3 regions of the Acetobacter oryzoeni genome follow, and region 3 is predicted to be linked to each of the others. Evidence: riboswitches for the same ligand, from Rfam matches in the RefSeq annotation. Region 3 holds a riboswitch; each other region holds the start of a gene.
The links. Region 3 has a riboswitch for cobalamin ahead of EOV40_RS12270 (CbtB domain-containing protein). Riboswitches for the same ligand answer to the same signal wherever they lie in the genome.
Positions count from the first base shown of each region.

Region 1: linked by a shared signal. The riboswitch ahead of EOV40_RS02135 (TonB-dependent receptor plug domain-containing protein) and the one ahead of EOV40_RS12270 (CbtB domain-containing protein) in region 3 are both predicted to bind cobalamin.
Region 2: linked by a shared signal. The riboswitch ahead of EOV40_RS10690 (DUF1636 family protein) and the one ahead of EOV40_RS12270 (CbtB domain-containing protein) in region 3 are both predicted to bind cobalamin.

Region 1 covers NZ_CP042808.1:434,155-441,697, forward strand. The annotation lists gene EOV40_RS02125 (LysR family transcriptional regulator) at 122-1,045, shown strand; gene EOV40_RS02130 (Na+/H+ antiporter) at 1,111-2,820, shown strand; cobalamin riboswitch at 2,873-3,104, shown strand; gene EOV40_RS02135 (TonB-dependent receptor plug domain-containing protein) at 3,240-5,411, shown strand; gene EOV40_RS02140 (ABC transporter substrate-binding protein) at 5,411-6,322, shown strand; gene EOV40_RS02145 (FecCD family ABC transporter permease) at 6,319-7,332, shown strand; gene EOV40_RS02150 (ABC transporter ATP-binding protein) at 7,326-7,543, shown strand, end outside.
Region 2 covers NZ_CP042808.1:2,299,027-2,306,569, forward strand. The annotation lists gene cobN (cobaltochelatase subunit CobN) at 1-1,584, opposite strand, end outside; gene cobW (cobalamin biosynthesis protein CobW) at 1,604-2,656, opposite strand; gene EOV40_RS10690 (DUF1636 family protein) at 2,653-3,081, opposite strand; cobalamin riboswitch at 3,261-3,497, opposite strand; gene EOV40_RS10695 (MarR family winged helix-turn-helix transcriptional regulator) at 3,652-4,170, shown strand; gene EOV40_RS10700 (FUSC family protein) at 4,160-6,397, shown strand; gene EOV40_RS10705 (acetate uptake transporter) at 6,549-7,172, shown strand; gene EOV40_RS10710 (enoyl-CoA hydratase/isomerase family protein) at 7,230-7,543, opposite strand, start outside.
Region 3 covers NZ_CP042808.1:2,628,048-2,635,590, forward strand. The annotation lists gene EOV40_RS12260 (carbohydrate porin) at 1-1,550, shown strand, start outside; gene EOV40_RS12265 (CbtA family protein) at 1,669-2,403, opposite strand; gene EOV40_RS12270 (CbtB domain-containing protein) at 2,427-2,645, opposite strand; cobalamin riboswitch at 3,052-3,271, opposite strand; gene EOV40_RS12275 (LysR substrate-binding domain-containing protein) at 3,389-4,336, shown strand; gene gabT (4-aminobutyrate--2-oxoglutarate transaminase) at 4,497-5,783, shown strand; gene EOV40_RS12285 (endoglucanase) at 6,158-6,814, opposite strand; gene ruvX (Holliday junction resolvase RuvX) at 6,817-7,281, opposite strand; gene gatC (Asp-tRNA(Asn)/Glu-tRNA(Gln) amidotransferase subunit GatC) at 7,362-7,543, shown strand, end outside.

The DNA of each region.
Region 1 (7,543 bases), 550 kb from region 3:
TGTGGCTCCCGTTTTCTCTTGCCACCGTATCAGCTACAGTAGGCGGATAAAGCTGCCTGTTCTGACAACACTTGCCAGATTTCCCGAACAATGCAGGTGGCAGCCCAAAAGGCTAACGCGCATGGATAGGATAGATCTTTTTCGTATTTTTGCCCGCGTGGTAGAGGCGGCCAGTTTTACCCACGCGGCAGAAACCTTGGGCATGCCGCGTTCCAGCGTATCCGCCGCCGTGCAGCAGCTAGAAAGCCGCGTGGGGGCACGTTTGCTTACGCGCACAACACGCACAGTTACCCCCACGCCAGATGGCGCAGCCTTTTACGAACACTGCCTGCGCCTTGTGGCGGATGTGGAGGAAGCGGAAAACCTGTTCCGCCAGAGCGAAAGCGCTGTGCAGGGTGTGCTGCGTGTTAATATGCCCGGCCGCATTGGGCGGCTGATTGTAGCCCCGGCCTTGCCCGATTTTCTGGCAACATATCCCGGTCTTTCGGTAGAACTGGGGGTAACGGACAGGGCCGTGAACTTGGTGGAAGATGGGTTGGATTGCGTGCTACGCGTTGGGCCCTTGCAGGATTCCGGCCTGATTGCCCGCCGCATGGGGGAGCTTGAACTTATAAACGTGGCCAGCCCCATATATCTTAAGCAGCGCGGCACACCCCAATGCCCGACAGATTTGCTGAAAGGGCACGAGGCTGTGCGTTATGCCTCCCCCCAGAATGGCCGGGTAGAGCAATGGGAGTGGGAGGAACACGGCCATACCCACACGCTGGATGTGCCGGGCCGCGTAACGGTTAACAGCGCAGAGGCTTTAATAGCCTGCACACTGGCCGGGCTGGGGGTGATGCAGATACCCGCTTACGATGTGCGCTCTTACCTGCATACAGGCCAGTTGGTGGAAATACTGCCCCAGTGGCGTGCGGCACCGCTGCCTATGGCGCTGCTTTATCCGCACAGGCGGCACCTTTCCATGCGGGTGCAGGTGTTTGCCACATGGTTGGAAAATTTGGTGCGCCAGCAGGTTTTGCGTCCTGTTTCCGCCATGCCGTAAAGCGGGTGTGTTTCTGCAGAATGTCCGTTGCATAAACACCCAAACACGCCCAAAGAGCGCAGGCCATGTTGACCATAGAAAACATTCTGCTGCTGCTTTTGCTGGCGGCAGTCAGCAGCCTGCTTGTTGCCCTGTTTAAACAGAAGGTGCCGCAGCCGGTTATCCTTATCATTCTGGGTGTGTTTGCTGCGGTGGCGGGCATGCATGTCAGCTTGCAGCCAGATATGTTCATGTTTGTGTTTCTGCCGCCATTGCTGTTTGCAGATTCATTTCGCATGCCATTGCGTGAGTTTGCAGAACTGCGCGGCCCCATTCTGTTTCTGGCCTTTGGGCTTGTGGTGCTCAGCACGCTGGTATGTGGCTATGCTATCCACTGGATTGTGCCAGAGCTGGGCCTGCCCATCTGCTTTACACTGGCGGCTGCACTTTCCCCCACAGATACGGTTGCGGTTTCCAGCCTTATTGAAGGGCGCAAGGTGCCCAACCGGCTGTTGCAGATTTTATCGGGCGAGGCCCTGTTTAATGATGCCTCCGGCCTTGTGTGCTTTCGCTTTGCCATGGCCGATGCCCTTACGGGTGAGTTCTCTTACAGGCAGGCTTTTGGCACGTTCCTAATGGTGGCGCTGGGCGGCCTGTTGGTGGGCGCTGCGGTGGCATGGCTGGCTGTTAAGCTCAACCGCGTGCTGGTGCGCCGTGGGTATGATGATCCGCAATCCCAGATCATCTTTGTGCTGCTCTTGCCGTTTTTAATGTACGCCGCGGCAGAAGCGGTGGACTGCTCGGGCATTCTGGCCGCCGTGGCAGGCTGCATGGTGCTCAAACTTTCTGGCATGATAGAGGACACCGCCACTTTTACCCGCCTGCAGGCCACAACGGTCTGGAACATTGTCAGCTACGTTTTTAACGCGCTTATCTTTTTGTTTCTGGGCATGCAGTTGCCAGAACTGTTGCAACATGGCGTGGCGCTGGGCCGGAAATATGATGTGGCCTTGTGGCAGGTTGGCCTGTTTGTGGTGCAGATATACGCCATTATGCTGGCCATGCGCTTTGCAGGTGTATGGACATCCGTTTTCGGCCGTTGGGTGGTGGCGCGCATTGGCAGCCTGCCGTTTGAACCCACAGGTTTTGCAGGCAGCATGTTGCTGACATTTGCTGGCGTGCGCGGGGCCGTTACGCTGGCGGCTGTACTTTCCCTGCCCGAAGGCACGGATGGCACAGATGCCTTTCCCATGCGCGATGCCGTGGTGGTGGCCGCTACCGGGGTGATTGTTCTTTCCCTGCTGGCAGCCAGTGTGTTCATTCCGCTGTGTTTGCGCTTTTTGCCGCAGGAGACGGTGGACAAGAACGCGCAGGAAGAAAACATGGCCCGCCAGAAGCTGATACGCGCAGCCCTTGCGGTGCTGACAAAAGCGCGCGCGCAACCGCCAGCGCCCAACCCAAACAGCACAGCACTGGCAAAGCCCGAGGGGCAGAATGCAGATGAAGCCCTGCGGCAGGAGGTGATAGACCGCCTGTATCAGCTGTATCACAGCCGTTTGGAAGAAGAGGACGAAACGCCGCGCATCACACCGCTAGACCGCAGCCGCGCCCTGCGCCATGCGCGTATGGAACTGGCGCTGCGCCTGCAACTGCTGCGGGCCGAACGGCAGGCCATGCGGGATATGACATCGCGCAGCGAGATTAACGACCAGACAGAATGGAAGCTCCAGCAGGAACTGGATTATGAGGAGCAGGTTATCCGCTCCCAGTCTCAACGCCTCCCGCGTGAAGCCTAAAGCCAGCCGCCGCGTTGGGGCGTGCTTTTGTTGACAAGCCACCCCCAGCCTGTAAACCACACCGCATGATGGTTTCCCCCAAGGGGAATGAAAAGGGAACCGGGTGCCCGCGCCATTGCCTGCAATGGTTTTGCGATATTCCCGGGCTGTCCCCGCAACTGTAAGCGGCATGGATGTGCACGCACGGCGCAAAGCGCTGGCCCACTGGAACAAACCTTTCCGGGAAGGGGTGCCACAACCGAAAAACCGCAAGCCAGGAGACCTGCCATCAGCACACAGTTGCAGACGGGGCATGTCAGCCGGGGTGTGCTGGCAGGCTGGGCAAGCGGTCAGCCAATGGGGTGGTTTGTGCCCTGTGGTGGAAAAAGCCGGGCCAAGTCTCGTGGCAACGCTGTTAAACCGCGAGATTGCCTTAACCCATGCGCCTAAAAAACCTTTTGCTTACCGGCTCTTCCCTGCTGCTGGTAGAAACCACTGCCGCCATTGCGGCAGATGCCACAAGCCCCGCTACATCAACGGGTAAAAACACCGTTGCTGCCAAAGTGGCCGTAACACCTGCCGCCACCGCTCCGGCGCAAAAGGCGCCTATCTCTCATGCAGCGGAGGGTGCGCAAGCTGTGCAGGCCCGCAGTGCGCAGGCTTACCCGGATTACGTTACGGTAAGTGCGGCACGCCACCCCATGCGGGCGGATGAAATTGGCACGGCCATGACGATTGTGACAGAAAAGCAGATCCTCACCCAGCAGCGCCGCACGCTTACAGATATTCTGGTCCGCCAACCGGGGCTGAATGTGGTGCGTTCGGGTGGCTTTGGCGGCACCACCTCCATTTTCATGCGCGGCAACAATGCCAACGAGGTGAAAGTGCGGCTGGATGGCATGGATATTAACGATGGCAGCTCCACCTCCGGCGCGTTTGATGCTGCGCAGTTTGTTACCGATGGCATGGGCCGCATAGAAATTTTGCGCGGGCCACAAAGTGGCCTGTACGGGGCAGATGCCATGGCCGGGGTTATTGATATTACCACAGCACAGGGGCAGGGCAGGTTTACGCCTTTTGTGCGGGTGGAAGGTGGATCTTACGGCACGTTCAATCAGGTTATAGGCGCGCGCGGCAGTAAGGGAAAGTTTCATTACAATGTTGAACTTTCCCATTACCGGCAGGATGGTTTTCATGAAATCCCGCGCTATATCGGCCGCTATTTTGGCGCAGACAAGGAACAGCGCCACCGGGGGGACAGAAACGATAACCGCTCCGCCAACATTCGCTTGGGCTATGATGTCACCCATAATTTTGATCTGGGGCTGACGGCCCGGCTGATACAGAGCAACCTGCACACCTACAGCGCCTATAATATGGAAGATGAATATTACAGTCGGCTAGGATATTACGGTGATGTAGGGAGCGAGCGTGAACACACCACGCAAAATCAGGACATTGTGCGGGGCACGGCGCATTTATCCTCATTCGGGGGCAGGTTCGATCAGGTGATTGGTCTGGGGTATATGACAGGCCGCAGAAGCTGGACAGAAACCGGCACCACGCTGGAAGGTGATGCCTTGCAGTATGACCCCACATATTACCGCACCAGCCGCATTAAAATAGATTGGCACGGCACTGTTAATCTGGACAAATACGGATCTCTGCTTGTGGGGGCAGAGCATTTTCATGATACGTTCAATTCCAGCCAAGGGAACAGTGCAGCATCTTCCACACCGTTCAGCACCAGCGCGGGCATGGATACCACAGCAGGCTATGGGCAGTATCAGGGCAACTGGAACAAGATTTTATATGGCGCGGCCAATATCCGGTATGATGCCAATTCCCGCTACGGCAATTACGTGACGTGGCGTGTGGCTCCGGCCATTCATATTCCGCACAGCGGCACGGTTATCAAGGCCAGTGCGGGCAGTGGCTTTCATGGCCCTTCATTGTATCAGCTTTTTGCCAACCAGATTTCCACCAGCTATGCGGAAAAAGGTAACCCCAACCTGCGGGCCGAACGCCTGATAGGGTATGATGTGGGCGTGGAACAAACGCTGGCGCATGACAAACTGCATTTTGGGGCCACATGGTATGAAAACCATGTGCGCAATCTTATTCAGTCTGTCAGTTCCTACGAAAATTACTATTCCACCTATTCCTACAATAACGTGGCCCGTGCCCGCATGTATGGCGTAGAAGCGTATCTGGATTGGAAAGCGCTGGATACGCTTGATTTCAACCTGAACTATACATGGACCCACGCGCGAGATGCCTCTACCGGCCAAGCCCTCCAGCGCCGCCCGCAGCACAAGTTCAACTTCAACACCACATGGCAGCCGGTGGATGGGCTCTCGCTTTCGGGCAATATTCTGTATGTCAGCGGTTCGCGCGATACGCCGGTTATTTCTGATACGTACCAGTATTGCAGCACATGCGGCAAAGACCACGGATATTTCACCATAGATCTGGCGGCCAGTTATAAAATCAACCGCTATGTCACCGTATTTGCGCGGGCAGATAACCTGCTCAACCGCCAGTATGAAAGCCCTATAGGCTACCTTCAGCCTGGCCGCGCAGGCTATGGCGGCTTTACGCTGAATTACTGATGCAGCTTTCCGTCTTCCTTCGCCGGGTGGTTGTGTGTGCATGGGGTGCTACCCTTGCGGCGTTTGCACCCGGTGCGGCATGGGCGGAGCGTGTGGCATCGCTCAACCTGTGCACAGATCAACTGGCCCTTATGTTGGCAGATCACAAGGATATTATAGGCGTATCCACCCTTGCGCGGGATTGTACGGAATCTGTGTTGTGCCAGCAGGCGCAGGATGTGCCGGTGTTGCAATCCACCGCAGAAACAGTGCTGGCCGCCAAGCCCGATGTGGTGCTGGCAGGCCGCTTTACGGCACGCTTGGCTGTGCGGGCCGCCAAGGAGGTAGGGGCCAAGGTGCTTACGTTGCCGCCTGCATCCTCCTTGGCGGATATTCCAGATCAGATCATGCAGGTTGCCAATGCGGTGGGGCAGCCAGAACGCGGGCGGCAACTTGTGGCGGCGTTTCAGGCCCGGTTGGCAGAAATAGCCACAACCCGCCAGGTGTCAGACCCCATAGCCGTGGTGTATGAGGCCAACGGTTTTGTGGTGCACGCCCATAGCCTGCCAGATGATGTGCTGGCCCGTGCCGGTTTGCGCAACTTCGCCACCACGGCAGGCACACCCCCCTTGGGTGGGCGCGTGCCGCTGGAGGTGCTGTTGGCGTATCACCCGGATTTATTGGTGAGAGACCCTTCCGGCCCCGGCCATTCCCTTGCGCAGGCCATGCTGTCCAACCCGGTTATGCTGGCTATGTTTGCGCCGCCGCATGTTGTGGATGTGCCAGCCCGCCTGTGGCTTTGTGGGTTGCCGCAAACGCTGGATGCCGTTGCCACATTACGCCATGCGCGGGATGGTATTGTGGCTGATGCTGCAAGGCATGTTTCACATCCCCCCATAGCACAACCCACGGTAAAGGAGACCCAACCATGAAGCCCCTGCGCCCTGTTGTGCTGAACACCCTGCTGGCGTTGCTGGTGGCTGTTATGGCTGTGGCCTCCCTATGGTGGGGGGAAAGCAGCATTAACGTGCCTGCGGCTTTGGCAGATTGGTGGAACGGTGCCCATTCCATAGGCGCGGTCATTATGGGGCAGTTGCGCCTGCCGCGCATGTTGCTGGCCCTTATGGTCGGTGGCACGTTGGGGCTAAGTGGTGCGGTGCTGCAAGGTTATTTGCGCAACCCGCTGGCAGATCCTGGCCTTTTAGGTGTTTCTGGCGGGGCGGCCCTTGGGGCTGTGTGCGTGTTTTATACAGGGCTTTTTCAAATTGCCTCGGCATTGCTGCCGTTGGGCGGCTTGGCCGGTGCATTGGTAACAGCCATGTTGTTGGTGGCCTTGGTAGGGCGCGGCGGGGCATTGGTGCTGTTGTTGGCCGGTGCGGCCGTTAGCAGCTTCACGGCTGCCCTTACGGCACTGGTGCTCAACCTGGTGCCCAGCCCCTATGCTACTTTTGAAATTATGCATTGGCTTATGGGGTCTTTAACAGATCGCACATTAAATGATGTGCTGCTGGCCTTGCCCGGTGTGGTGGCGGGTTGCGCCCTGCTTATGGGCTGTGCCCGCGCGCTGGATGCCCTTACAATGGGGGAAGATGTTGCCCAGAGCCTCGGCTTTCGGCTGGGGGGTGTAAGGGGCGTGCAAATGCGCGTGGTTGTGGGCACCGCATTGGCTGTGGGGTCCTGCGTTGCGGTTTCTGGCGCTATCGGGTTTGTGGGGCTGGTAGTGCCGCATTTGCTGCGGCCTTTGGCGGGGCATCGGCCATCTCGGCTGATGGTGCCAGCCTTTTTGGGTGGTGCTGCGCTTTTGCTGGCGGCAGATTTGGCTGTGCGGTTAATGGCCGGGCGTACAGAGTTGCAGTTGGGCGTGGTTACGGCCTTGGTGGGTGCGCCTGTGTTCTTCCACCGTGTGATCCTGTTTAGAAAACGGAATATGCTGTCATGCTGAATGTGCAGAATGTTGGCTTCAGCATAGAAGGCGCGCAGCTTCTCCAATCCGCCAGCGTGCGGTTTGAGGCCGGGAGTGTGACAGCCCTGATAGGCCCCAATGGTGCAGGCAAAAGCACATTGTTGCGCATTATGGCGGGGTTGCTGCCCGCCACGCAGGGGCAGGTGGTGTGTAATGGCGCACCATTGCAGCAGCTTACATTGGCCCAGCG
Region 2 (7,543 bases), 330 kb from region 3:
TGTATCAGGATCATGATACAGGGCTTTACGATCAGCCACCGCCCCTCTGTCTGGTTGCACAGCCAGAGAAATATTCCCTAGCTGAATGTAACGCAGGCAAAAAACACCATCTTTTACATTGGCATCCTGTTCAGGGTCACCCCATGCTGCACAAACAGATTGCACAAAAGCCGGATCTAAATCTGCCAAAAGCTGACGATAGAGCTTTGTATCAAGAACAGGCTTGGAGCAGCTATCAATCAAAGCAGAAGCAAGGGCTTTTGCATCAGGAGCATCTTCTGCTCCTATATTATAGCCTGCATGATGCAAGAATGTGAGAATGGAAGATGTAGATGCAAAACCATCCAATCCCACAGCATGCGCTATATGCGCTCCAGATTTTTCTAGCCCCGCGCCTGGATAATCAGACAGAATAATAGATATTTTCTTGTCTGGTTGTGGAATTTTCCGCAATCTAGCCCATGCAATTGCACGGCCTGCCACCAACTTTATACCTGGTTTATAAGGATCTCTGAACGCAGGCTGCCCGGGCTCAGCATCCTTTCTGAAAGAAATTGGAAAAGTTGCAATTGTACCATCCAACTCTGGCAAGACCACTTGCATGGCCATATCTGCCCGCGCCAGACCACGTGGGCTTTCTTCCCACAAAGCCTGTGTACATCCCGGCTGCAAAAGTTGCAGAATAGGCGCATCAGCCACATCCAATGGTGAAAAACCATTCTGGTTTCGTGCAGAAAAGCACGTTGCATCCAGAACAACATCAGGTTTTGCAGATTGTAGGTAATGGCTTACATCTTTAGAAACGGATGGATCCTTTAAAGAGGTAACATACACAATCTCTACAGCGCAGCCACGTTGTGCCAGTTCTTCTGCCAGAGATTCCGGGCCTGCCACATCCCCTACCAGCAAATGCGCGCGATACAGGAGTATGATCGCTTTTATCTGGAGTTGCGCCTGAGCTATGGCAGGAGAATAAGAACGATAGACACCCCATGCAGGCAATGCTTTGGGTTGTGTTCCCTTATCTTCCTGCATACCCGCAAGAGCAGACATGAGCCCTAATGCCGCACAGATGTTATCTGGGCCACCTTGCTGGAAAAAACCATTTAAGCGCGCGTAATGTTCAGCAGAAACGGTGGAAAGTTCTGCCAGCCGCCTATCTCCTCCTATATGTCCTACTTGTTGCTGCGCATCAGAGCTATGGCTTTGCAAAATATCACCAGGTAGCAAAGTTAGCGGCACACCTGTTTCACGGCTCCATGCCGCCAACTCTTCTGCCCCATAGCGCCAGTAATCCAAACCACCCAGCAACCGCACGACAACACAGCGCGCTTTTTGCAATGTAGTTTCAATATACAGATCAATCGACATAGGGTGGCGTAACCGTGCAAGACTTGTAACCTGCAAGGTAGGACGCAACGCGCTTCCTTCAGTTTGTGCACGTAAGAGAGCTTCTGCATGGCGCAGGGCCAGAAGATCGCTTTCTGTAAAAGAAAGTACAATCAGATCAGCTGAAGGAAGGTTAAGATCTTCCGCCACTTCCTGTTCATCAAGCGTCCGGTTTTCCCGCACCAAGAGATGCATAAGCCCACTCCGTCCTTAATCAGGCCGTTACCAATGTACCGCCAAGCGCCTTGGCTATGGCCGGAGCCTCCAGCCCCTTTTGCCCGATCACGACAATGCGGCCTTCTCGTCCATCATTGGCAGCAAGAGGACGATCAAATTCGTGCCGAAAACGCGTTCCCACACCCTGCACTGCCAAACGCATGGCCTTACCTGCCACTGCGGCAAAACCTTTCATGCGCAGCACATCATAACGGCGTGCTGTATCCTGCAAGAGCGTTAAAAACTGCTCCACACTCTGTTGCTCAGGCACACGCACCACAAAACTTTCGAAGTCATCATGTTCGTGTTCGCCATCTTCTGCATCATGATGGGAAGGACGAGCGGCCAGATCAGCTTCTGCCGCAGCTCCGATACCAAGCAATATGGCCGGATCTACCTTGCCTTCCGTGGCACGTACAATCTGCACAGGGCGCGGTGCTGTGTGGCGGATTTCATCTTCAACACGTGCGAGTGCATCTGCATCAAGCAGGTCTGTCTTGTTCAACACCACAAGATCTGCAGCGTTGATCTGATCTTCAAAAACCTCTGCCAAAGGGTTGTCATGATCTAGGGATGGGTCTGCTGCACGCTGCTGGGCAATAGCTTCCGGGTCATCTGCAAAACGGCCAGCAGCTACTGCTGGTGCATCCACTACGGTTATCACCCCATCAACAGTCATGCGGTTGCGCACTGTTGGCCACCCAAAGGCCTTGAGCAATGGTTTAGGCAGCGCCAGACCTGATGTTTCAATCACCACATGTTCTGGCGGATCGGCCCGATCTAGCAGGGCTTCCATTGTTGGCAGAAAATCATCTGCTACCGTGCAGCACAGGCAGCCATTGGTCAGTTCGACAATATCATCTTCCTTGCAGCCTTCCACGCCGCACCCGCGCAGAATTTCTCCATCAATGCCAAGAGAACCAAATTCGTTCACCACCACGGCAATGCGGTGCCCTGCTGCACGCTGAAGAAGATTGCGCAAAAGGGTTGTTTTGCCTGCCCCTAAAAAACCAGTGATAATGGTTACAGGCACGCGAGATGCGAGTGTCATGAAGGCTCCTGTTCATCATAAAGTTGTGCGGGAACACGCCCCAGCACCATATTGGAAAGAGATGCCGGACGGCGCGAAGGCATGACCGTGCCCCGCGCGGATTTTGCATAGAGTTGGGCATACGTCAGAAGATCTTCTGCTTTTTCAGCGCCCAGATGCCCTAATAACCATGTCCAACGCTCTGGCATGGCAATGGCTGCAGTGCATCCGCGATCACAGGCAGCCAGACACTGCACCTGACGCAACAGAACCGGAGCTTCCTGCCCAGCAGCTTCTGCTTCCTGCACCAAGGTCTGCAAACGTGCATACAACTGGGCACCCGGCGGCTGATCCATAGCAGGCCCACCACGCCGACATGTGACACACACATGCAAAACAGGGCGATTCTGAGGTGATTTTTGAGAAGAATCGGACGCTTCGGCCATGCTGTATCCCTGAAATAACTACCATTCTAAAAGAACGGCTGCTTGAAAAGGGGTGCAGATACCCGGCGCCCCTGCCCAGAGATGACAGAAGAAATGCACCCTATGGTGCATCTATGCCTGCCGGGCACCCCGCCAGCAGCAACGCCAGAACTTAATAATTAAGGCCCGCCTATATGCTTACGCATAAGGCACCAATGGCAGGTTTCCTGGCTTGTACCCACATATGCTCTCCCTTACAGGCCAGAACATAAAACAGCGTTCCCTACCTTCCCAGCCTGTACGTAGGCCAGTGGCACATTGGGCCAGAAAGCCCATACGGAACACCATGGGTAACTTACAGTTGCGGGGGCAGCGACGGCCTTGCACCGTTCTTCCCTTTTCATCCCGTAAAGGACACCATTAGCCCGCGCACAATGCGCATAAGCGGCCTTTGCTTTCAACCCGCAGTTTTAGCCCTGCAACTTTAAAAGTCTGCTGATCTGAAACAGGATTGAGGCTTCACGCTAATGTTCCTGTGCTTTGCAGCCTTATTTCCATTATTGACGCGCAAAACAGCTATGTTATATTCGTATGAATATACTTTATATGTCAAATATTCTTTCGCTAACTAATGAGGATTCCATGACCTCCCCACGCGTTCTGCCCACACTGGATGAAACGCGTTTTTCAGACATGGCGCTTACCTTCCGCATTATGCGGTTAGCCACCGTCTGGCGCACGCAACTGGACCGGGCCTTACGCCCGCATGGCATGACATTGGCCAGCATGCGCCCGATGGCTTATTTGATGATGATGCCCGATGGCGCCACGCAAAGTGATCTTGCAGCCGCCATGAATGTGGATTGCTCGGCACTGGTGCGTATTCTTGATTTGCTAGAAAAACAAAAGCTGATTACTCGCCTGCAGGATACGCGGGACCGGCGTGCCAAAAAACTTGTGCTTACTTCTGCTGGGCAGGAAAGATGCACGCTGTTCCATACCATTGCAGCGCAACTTGAGCAGAACGTTCGCCAGAACCTTACAGAAGATCAGGTACGTAGCTTAATTCATGATCTGTCCTGCATGCTGGAAACGCATCATGAACGCTAGATCTGAGCACAGCAGTCATACGCTCTTTTCCCTTAACACTCTATTATCCCGCTGCTTACCGGCCTTTTTTTCTGATGAAGCCCAATGGAATGCTTTTAAAGCTACCGCAGGTTATTCTGCCCGCGTGTTTTTGTGCATTGGCATTGCCGTTTTTCTGGCATTTATGTTCCAGCTTCATTCCCCCCTCAGTGCAGCCACAACTGTTCTTATTGTGGCAAACCCAACTGTAGGGGCCATGGTTTCAAAAAGCGTATGGCGTGTTATCGGCACAGTTATTGGGGCTGTTATTAGCGTTGGCATTATGGCCGTATTTGTACAGTCTCCCGTTCTGTATTTTGCAGCGCTTTCTGTTTTTGTAGGTATAGCCTGCATGGTGGCCACGTTTCTGCGCTTCTTTCGTGCCTATGCTGCCGTGCTAACCGGTTATACAATTGTTATTATTGCTGCACCCGCTTTTGCAGACCCAGACAATATCTTTCTTTCTGCAATGGGGCGCTTATCTGCCGTGGTAACAGGCGTGGTGGTAACAGCCTGCGTATTTATGGTGACAAGCCCGCGCAAACCCAGCGCGGTGATGGAAAAGCTGGGAAACGCTTTTCGGGATACCATTCTCCATGCAAAAAACTTTCATGCACAGGAAGGTCTTTCCGCCACACCGGAAGAACATGCGGCAGAAGAAAACAACCCATCTGAAACCACAGATACCGCAACCACAGGCACAGCATTCCGCAGCCTGCCACAACCCCTTTATGATAGCCGCAGCCGCCTTCTGGCAGGTATGGCCGGTTTAACACCAGCCATAGAATTTGCTGCTGCAGATGACCCAGATATGCAGGCCCGTATTTCTAACCTGCGTCTGGCTCTCAACCGTTTAACCGGGCTGATTGTCAGCTATCATCCCTATTGGTTAAACCTCTCTTTGGTGGATGCACAATCATGCCCCGTGCATCAGCATGTTGCCGAAACATTAGAGCACATTCTGCATTTTACAGAGCAACCCGGTTGGCTGGAAAACCCCGCACCAGTTTCTACCTGCCTGCATGATTGCCTGAAAAATCTGGAACAACTTTCACGCAATAATCCGGCACCCGGCTTGCTGGCAACACTAGATAATACGCGTGATATTCTGGTACAGATAGATCTGGCCCTGTACGATTTGACGAGCTTGCGCCGCGATCGTGAATCCTCTTACACGCGCCAATATCTGGAATGGCCAGTTGCCTTGCGTAATGGTGTGCGCGGCATGTTTATTGCGCTTCTGGCTGGCATGTTATGGTATGTTTTCCACTGGAGCGCAGGCCCTATGCTGATCCTGTATGTGGTGGCAGCCTCCAGCCTGCTTTCAACGGCGCCCTCTGCCGGCAAAGCAAGCCCCATGATGGCAACTGGGACGATGTTGGCCGTGCCTATGGGATTTTTATGCCATTCCCTGTTTTTACCCCGCATAGATGGCTACCCGCTTTTATGGCTGACGCTCTGCCTGTTTCTGCTGCCCGGTGTATGGCTACAATTTCACCCACGCTACAGCATTGGTGCATTTGGATATGCGGTGTTTTTCACCATGCTGCTCTCTATCAACAACCCTATTGTTTATAATGACCTGGCACTTACCAATAACTGGATGACCATGGTGGCAGCCTGCGTGCTTCTGGTGCTGGTTTTTCGGGTTATTTTACCGCCAGATCATCGGCTGGATGCTGCACGGTTAGTTTCTTCCCTTACGCGTAGCCTGCAACAACTGGCTCTTTCCCATAGCCGCAAGCCGGTGCAATGGATTGCATGGGAGGGTCTTCAACTTCAGAAAATTACGCGGTTGATGATGCGTCTTTCCTTTATTCCTTCCGGTATAGACAGGCAGGGATATACAGATGCAGCCTTTGCAACACTTTCCCTAGGAAGGCTCATTTTACGCCTGCGTTGGAATGCAGAACACGTAAAACTCAACACACAGGCGCGCTCTGCTCTTGAAAATGCCTTAAAAGCCTTTGCCATGTTACGTCATACACCATTAGCTACTGCAGATGCTTTGGAACAGGCTGCCGCCATTATTCATGCCACAACCACAGAGCATGAAGGTGCCTCTCTTATGCGGGATAGAACCATATCCTGCCTTATGCAGGCTGCCGGTATTATCCGCGCCATACCAGGATTTTATGATAAATACGGCCCCATCCATCGCTCTGTAGATGAAGCTGGCGCAGATGCATCCGTTTCTACGCTGGCTTAGTGGTGTTGTTATGGAATGAAATAAAAAGTTTCCTAAAAGAAAAGCCATAATGATGAATTTAATTTTATCAGCCTGTTTCTATTTATAAAGAACTTCTGCCCTGCCAGTTGCTTAATGCTTAAGTCATCACTCATAAAAAGAAGTATCTGGCATGGCATACTCCGAAACATCGCCTCCGGTGACATACCGAAGAGCCAACCCAGCTCCATTAGGTTTAATGGGGTTTGGGCTCACAACCGTTCTTCTCAATTTACATAATGCAGATCTGGTGCCTATGGGGTCTGCTATTTTGGCCATGGGGCTTACATTTGGAGGTGTGGCCCAAATTCTGGCAGGGATGCTGGAGTATGGTAACGGCAATACTTTTGGCATGACAGCTTTTACGGCTTACGGTGCATTCTGGCTTTCATTCGTGGCACTTATTAGCTTGCCGCATACTGGCATTGTGGATGCCAGCAGCCCTAATCTTGTAGGTAGTTACCTGCTGGCGTGGGGATTGTTCACTTTTATCATGTTTATAGCCTCACTACGCGCCACACGGGCACATCAGGTTATTTTCCTGAGCCTGACTGTTCTATTCGCCTTACTGGCCACGGGTGATATGCTGGCTATGCCAGTTGTTACACAGTTTGCTGGATATGAAGGATTGTTCTGCGGTTTTTCCGCCATCTATCTGGCTGCTTCCGAAATACTGGAAGAAGCATTCGGATATGCAGTACTGCCGATTGGCAAACCGGCCCCGGCTTCCATATCTTTCCGAACCGCATCTGCGTAAATATCCCCAAAATATGTTGCCCCGCAGCACAAAATGCTCCGGGGCAATATGTTTGAGTTAGTTATCAAAGCAATTCTGCGCTTCGCGCTCATGCACGTCCGCCAAAGTTGAAGGTACCCACACAGGCTTGTTATCTTTATCAATCAAGCGTGCCCGAATACCCTCTACAAAATCAGGCCGGGCCACCATATGGCGCACCATATTTTCCTCAAGTGCGAAAGCGGCATGTAACGAGGAAGCTGCACGTGCCCGGTGCCACCCACACCATGCCACCTGCACAGAAAACGGACAGGCACGAGATAGAGATTCCAGATCTTCCTGCGCCTCTTCTGACCCTTCCGCTTTCAGTTTTTCAATAACCTGCAAAATAT
Region 3 (7,543 bases):
TTCTGAAATTTTTTTGTCTTTGCGCAACCATTCTCACCACCACCCCTGTTTTAGCACATGCAGAAGAGACGCAGGTTGAGCAGGACCGCCGCCGGTTGGGCAATTCTGGGCCACTGATTGAGCAAATTGATCCAGCAACAGTGCGAGATTCCCAACGCGCAGCAGAAGCGGCAGCTACCGAGAAAAAGGGCGATGACACACCAGACATGAGCGACCACCTATTGGGTAATATGTGGGGCGCTCGGGACTGGATGGCCAAACACGGTATCAGCTTTGATATTCAGGAAGTGGATGAACTGTGGGGCAACGCCACAGGTGGCACAGCATCAGGGGCCGATGGCGCCAGTGGTTCGGGCACCGGCCCAGCCTATGACGGTGTAACTATGCCAACCTTGACGGTAGATTTGGAAAAACTGATTGGCCTGAAAGGGGGCACATTTAATGTCAGCGCCCTACAGTTGCGCGGGCGCTCCATCTCTCAGGATCATCTGGCCAACTTCAACCCGGTCAGTGGATTTGAGGCCGATCGTTCCACGCGCCTGTTCGAGCTATGGTATCAGCAGTCTTTTCTGGACGGCAAACTGGATGTCAAAATCGGGCAGCAGGATTTGGATACCGAGTTCCTGATCAGTGATTACGGGGCCTTATATCTAAACTCCAACTTTGGCTGGCCCATGGCACCTTCGGTTAACCTGTACGCAGGTGGACCATCTTGGCCCCTGTCTTCGCCAGCTATCCGCATCCGCTACCGTCCTTCAGACAAGTTTACATTCATGTTTGCGGCAGCAGATGACAACCCACCGGGCAACCGCAACAACTCTTTTGGCATCCAGAACGGTGGTAACAGCGCAGACCCCACCAATCAGAACACTCATGATGAGGATGGTGCCAACTTCAACATGGGCACTGGCGCACTGCTGATTACCGAATTGCAGTATGCTCTCAACCCTCAGCCTGATGACATGTCACATGTCACCAAGGATCCCGGCCTGCCGGGCATCTACAAGCTGGGTGGATATTACGATACGGCAAAATTCCCTGATTATCGCTACAACAATCAGGGGAAAGCTTTAGGTAGTGCGGCTGACACCACAGGTATTCCGCGGTGGGACCGGGGCAACTGGATGGTCTATGGTATTATTGACCAGATGATCTGGCGTCCTTCACTCCAATCTCCACAATCTGTTGGCATTTTTGCACGCGCCACAGGTAATGGTGGGGACCGAAACATGATCAGCTTTGCCATTGATGCGGGCATCAACCTTAAAGCCCCGTTCAAGGGACGTGATAATGATACGGTGGGCCTAGGCTGGGGCATTGGCCGTGCTTCTTCTGGCCAGCGACGGTATGACCGCAACTCTGGCGCACCTGTACAAGGCAATGAAAACCATCTGGAACTTACCTATCAGGCACAGGTCACCCCTTGGTGGGTCATGCAGCCAGACTTCCAGTATGTCTGGCATCCCTCTGGCGGTGTAACGGATTGGACAGGCAACCGCCTTGTCGGGAATGAAGCCATTTTTGGGCTCCATTCCAACATCACTTTCTAAAAATTATAAATAAAAAAGCATTCCCTTTCGGTTGCCATTTCATAAATGGAAAAAGTGGCAACGTTAGGAAATGCTTTTTTATACACGCAAAATTTGTATAGAAGGCCGCTCGGAAAAATCAGAGCGTCTTCCGCGCCACACCGTTTGCTGATGACAGGCATTTTTCAGCCAAAGCGCCAAAAACCAGCCCCAATACAGACCACAAAACAATCTGCATTCCGATAGATGCTTCTCTAAAACGCCAAAGCACTACAGCAGGAAAATTGTCTGGCACTTCATTAAAATCTGGCAGACCAAATTGCACAGCAGCGACAAGCGCAATACCCAGAATAATGCTACATACAGCAGCGTTCCAATGCCCGATTACGTTAGACAGTGCGCGCCCCACCAACAAACAAATCATGGAAATGGCGATAGAAAGGCCAACCATTGCAAAATACATTTCTGTCCTCAGCGCGATGGTCTCTTCCTGCCCAACTGCGGGTGGGTTAGGTGGATATTTTAAATCTGGTATCAGCACAAACGTTAAAAACCCAACGCCAGACAGCAATAATGCCATAGCGCGTGGGCTTAATGTTGCAAGACGCTGATAGGCAAATGCAAAAACAATCGCAAAAATACCGCCATATGCGGCACCGTACATCAGCACAGCAGTAAGCAAGCCCCAAGATGCCTGCACACCACGGCTTATCAGTTCAGGTTCTGGCGCGGCACCTGCGGCAGCATCCTGAGCGGCTTCAAACGCAATAGCCAAAGCGACCTGCGGTTCACCAAAAATTTTTGAAAATACAAAAGAAAGCAATGCAGCCAGAATGCCCGCGACCATGCCGCGGGCTAAAAGACGACCAACCATGAGTAAAACTTTCCTCTCGTGCCTTAGTGGCAGGGGAAACCAAGAAGATGGCGGCCATCATGCACAAATTCATGCACAGCATGTCCGGAAATCAGGGAAGTGGCGCCCTGCTCTGCGCCTACAAAGTAGATCAGCAGTGCAGAAACAATCAGGCCGAAAACAGCCCAAGGCAGAATGGCACGAACCGGAATGCTCTGGCCCGCTGCCGCAACCGGCATAGCTGTATGAACAGATGTGCTCATGATGTTGTATCCTTTTTAAATTTAAAGCCCGCCAGAGCAGGCACAAAAGAGTGTGAAACAGAACTTCATGGTTTGGTCGGCCCTCATCATAGAAGGACGAAGCCTAACAGCAAGGGCATTCCGAACACGCCTGCTGTTCTCCCACCTTGAGCAAAGAGGCACCCGAAAGGAACGTCATTCCATGTGAGATACTTGCCTGCTCCATCCGTCAGCCTCTCACCAACCAGCAATCAACGGTGCAGAGCATACCAAAACCTCTTCCAAATTCTATTTGGAACACAAAGCATTGTTACACTTCACCACGCCGCGTGAAGACAAAAGCCCAGAATGTATTTAAGGAGAAATCTGCCGAGGGCAGAGGAGTAAACATCGCAAATCATCCATCTCCGGTTCCCTCGCCCGGCGATTAAACAAGACAACAACGGCAGGTCTCCTGACTTGCGGGTCATTGCGCATTACTCAGCCTTCCCGATGCGAACACCAGTGACTGCCGCTTTATGCGGCTAAGGAGTAATAGGCTCTCCGCCTACAGTTGCGAGGGCAGTTGCCGACTGGGTTCCAAAGCAGGAACCTCCGGCATTCCCTTTCAAACCCGCTTGCGCGGGACCGTTGTAAGATGGCGCAACCCTTACCTTATTTTTGCTTCATATTTCAATCTTTGCCTGATTATGCAGGTATAACTCTTGCCAGAGCCGCCATTTTAACCCACCTGTTTCTGCAGACTTTTCCCTGACTGGCGACTTATGGACCAACGATACCGCATTCCCCCACTAGCCATGCTCAATGCCTTTACGGCGTTTGCACGCACAGGCGGTATCAGACGGGCCGCAGCAGAACTGCGCGTAGATCACGCAGCCATAAGCCGCCACATTCGGGATCTGGAAAATATTTTAGGCACACCTTTACGGGATAAGGAAACAGGAACCCTTACATTAGCGGGTCACACTTATTATTCCCGCATCACCCCATTGCTGGAAGAACTGGCCACGGCCACGGCAGATATCCGCAACCACACGCCCCCCCTTACCATTACCTGCGCGCATGGTTTTGCATACCATTGGTTGCTACCTCGGCTCTCCTCCTTTCGGCGCGCGCACCCTCAACTGGAAATCATGCTGCGCCCAGTAGATGCGAATACGGCTTTCCACGTTACGGGCGTGGAAACAGATAATCATGCTCATATCGGTTATGTGCGTGATGATGCCCCGTTAGCTGAACCCCGCAACACACGCAGCATGATTATTGCCCGGCCAGATGTTTTTCCGGTAGCTGCCCCCACATGTCTTACAGAACTGGGCGGGCAGCCCCGCACAACAGCAGATTTGCTCCGCGCACCCTTATTGCAGGAAGAAGATGAAGCCGAGTGGAAACTTTGGTTTCACGCACAAAATGTAGCCTGCACAAAACTACCTGCCGCAACACGCCTGTGGCAGGCCCATATTACATTGGCGGCTGCCCGCGCCGGAGAAGGCATTGCTCTTGGCAATATTTTCCTGCTGGGAAATGATCTTGAAACAGGCCACCTTGTGCGGGTGCAGCCTACGCAAACCCCTTTGCGAGAAGTAGCCCTAGGGGCCTATCTTCTGCGCGCTTCTACTGCCACATGGGAGAAAAAATCTCTCATCACGTTCCGAAACTGGCTTTTAGAACAGGTGGAACTGAAAACGCAAAGTACACATACCCTCCCTTAAAATGCAGTTAAGCGCCTACGCAACGATATGAACGTGCTTAATTGCTGGTGACTTTTTATCACCACAGAGGCAACAAAAAATCTCCTCCCCCTCCCCCGCGAAACATTTTACGGAACAGAAACAACTTTGCCCGCAACATAGTTCCCGGGAGCCCATATTAATGGCCACGAATAAAGACCTTCTGAACCGCCGCACCAATGCTGTGCCACGCGGCGTTGCTACCTCCACCCCCGTTTTTGCAGACCGCGCAGAAAATGCCGAAATCTGGGATGTGGAAGGCAAGCGCTATGTTGACTTTGCCGGCGGCATTGCCGTTCTGAACGTTGGCCATCGCCACCCAAAAGTGATGGATGCTGTTAAAAAGCAGCTAGACCGTTTTACTCATACGGCTTTTCAGGTTTCTGCTTACGAGCCCTATATTGAGCTGGCTGAAAAGCTGAATGCCCGCGCACCGTTTTCTGGCGATGCCAAAACCATTTTTTTCACCACGGGTGGTGAAGCTACAGAAAACGCCGTAAAAATTGCGCGTGCAGCAACTGGCCGCAATGGCGTGATTGCGTTCTGCGGCGGCTTCCATGGCCGCACGCTGCTGGCTTCTGCGCTTACGGGTAAGGTTCTGCCTTACAAAGCACCCTTCGGCACATTGCCGGGCGAAGTTTACCACATCCCCTTCCCCGATGATCATGACATCACGGTGGAAGACAGCCTGAAGATGCTGAACTTCCTGTTTGCAGCTGATATCTCCCCCAACAATGTGGCTGCCATTATTATTGAGCCTGTGCAGGGTGAAGGCGGCTTCCGCGTTGCCCCTACAGCACTGCTCAAACACCTGCGCGCTATTTGCGACCAGCACGGCATTAAGCTGATTGCAGATGAAGTGCAGAGCGGCTTTGCCCGTACTGGCAAGCTATTTGGTATTGAGCATTCTGGCGTAGAACCCGATCTGGTGTGCATTGCCAAATCTCTGGCAGGCGGTTTCCCGCTTTCCGGCGTGATTGGCCGTGCAGAACTGATGGATTCCGTGCCTCCGGGTGGCTTGGGTGGCACATATGCTGGCGCGCCGCTGGGCTGTGCTGCTGGCTTGGCCGTGCTGGATATTATTGAAGAAGAAAAGCTTCTGGACCGCGCCAACAGCATGGGTGAACGCCTGAAAGCCCGCATTGCAGGCTGGCACAAGCGCACAGATATGCTGCCTGTCAGCATGCCACGTGGGCTGGGCGCAATGGTTGCCTTTGATATTTTGGAACATCATGCTGGTGTGGAACAGCGCAAAGGCTTTGGTTCCAAACTATGTGCCCGTGCCTGTGAAAAAGGCTTGATCCTTCTGGCCTGTGGTGTGCAGGGCGCTACCATCCGCATTCTGACACCGCTGACCGCATCTGATGAACTGGTTGATGAAGGCTTGGACATCATCGAACAGATTCTGCTGGAAGAAGCAAAAGCCTGATCTGCATTTTTCTGCAGTCATCAGCAAAAAGGCGGCCTTTCTTGGGGCCGCCTTTTTCTTTGCCTTGTCATATATTTTTAAAATCAGAATTCATTTCACCAAATATATCGTCATAGTCAGGCCATCATTCCTGCTTACTCTTGAAAATAACGATCAAGAAAAACAGGAGGCCAGAATGACAGCATTTGGCGCGTATTGGCTGCAAATACAAAATTCTTTTCGCAAATTACTGCAAACTTTGCACAATTTAAAAATGCGCAAAGCCGCACATATCAAACATTAAATACGCCATCCCTCCTGTTCTTGCGCAAACAACAAAAAAGCCCGCCTACCATCAAAGGTAGAGCGGGCTTTTTTAGCGCCGTTATGCAGCGTTATTTTTTGTCATCAGAAAACGTGTTCTGACCCCACCGGCCAACATCGTGCGCGGCATTTTCTGTACCTTCCTTGGTCTTGTTCCAAGCGTGCTCGGTGCCTTCACTTGTTTTATCCCAAGCTTTGCGAGAACCGTCCTTGGTTTTGTCCCAAGCGTGCTCGGTCCCTTCGCTTGTCTTGTTCCAAACCTTGTGAGAGCCCTCTTTGGTTTTGTCCCAAGTTTTTTCCGTACCTTCGCGGGTTTTATCCCAGGCGTTATGGGTGCCTTCTTTGGTCTTATCCCATGCCTTTTCACTGCCCTCGGTGGTCTTGTCCCAAGTTTTGCGGGTGCCGTCCTTGGTTTTGTCCCACGCTTTTTCTGTGCCGTTGCTTGTCTTTTCCCAAGCCTTGTTCGTGCCTTCCTTGGTCTTGTTCCAAGCATGCTCGGTTCCTTGGCGGGTGTTATCCCATGCGCGGCCCAGCATGCCTTCCTCAGCGTGAGCGCAAGGCAGGCTTAAAGCAAACATGGCAGCACCCAGCAGAGTTGTAGCGGCCGTCCGAAAAGAATTATGAGACACGAGATACATCCTCTTAAGTGAAAACCTTATTGCTAAAGGTAAGTATTCAAAGGCTTTATGGCAAATGTACGCCACATCCGTGGCAGTTCTGCCAAACACGTTTAACGCGGCAGAGAGTCCAGCGCGGCCTGCAAGATATAGGCCGCAGCCAGCCGATCCACCATTTCTGCCCGCCGCGCGCGGGAGAGATCAGCTTCATCAATAAGCATACGATTCACTGCGGATGAAGAAAGGCGTTCATCCCACTGGCATACAGGCAAGCCTGTCTGTTCTGAAAGCGCAAGCGCCCAATCTCGGCTGGCCTGCGCCGCTGGACCAAAGGACCCATCTAAGGAAAGGGGAATCCCCACAACCATGCCGCCAATTTCGTGTTCTTTGGCAAGATCACGAATAAAGCTGGCCATTTGCCCTAGTTTCCCGCGTTTTACCGTTTGGAATGGTGAGGCCACCATGCGGGAAACATCGGAAAGCGCCAGCCCCACCTGCTTTTTGCCGGGGTCTATCCCTAGCAGGCGTGCGTGTCTGGGCAGGGTTGCAACAAGGTCTGTCAGGCTAAGCAGTGTCATACGGACGGTATGTTGCCTTTCGCGCGATTATGCTAGGTGCTTTCTTCCTATTGAGATCAAGAAAAGAGGGGTCCGCTTTCATGTCGCTAGACCTTGCGACCACCCGCCGCATTGCCAAACTGGCCCGTATCGGGCTGGAAGAGCATGAGCTTGAAGCCACACGCCAGAAGCTGAACGGTATTCTGGGCTGGATTGACCAGCTTGCCGAAGTGGATGTGGAAGGCGTTCCCCCCATGGTGGGGACAGAAACCGAAACCCTGCG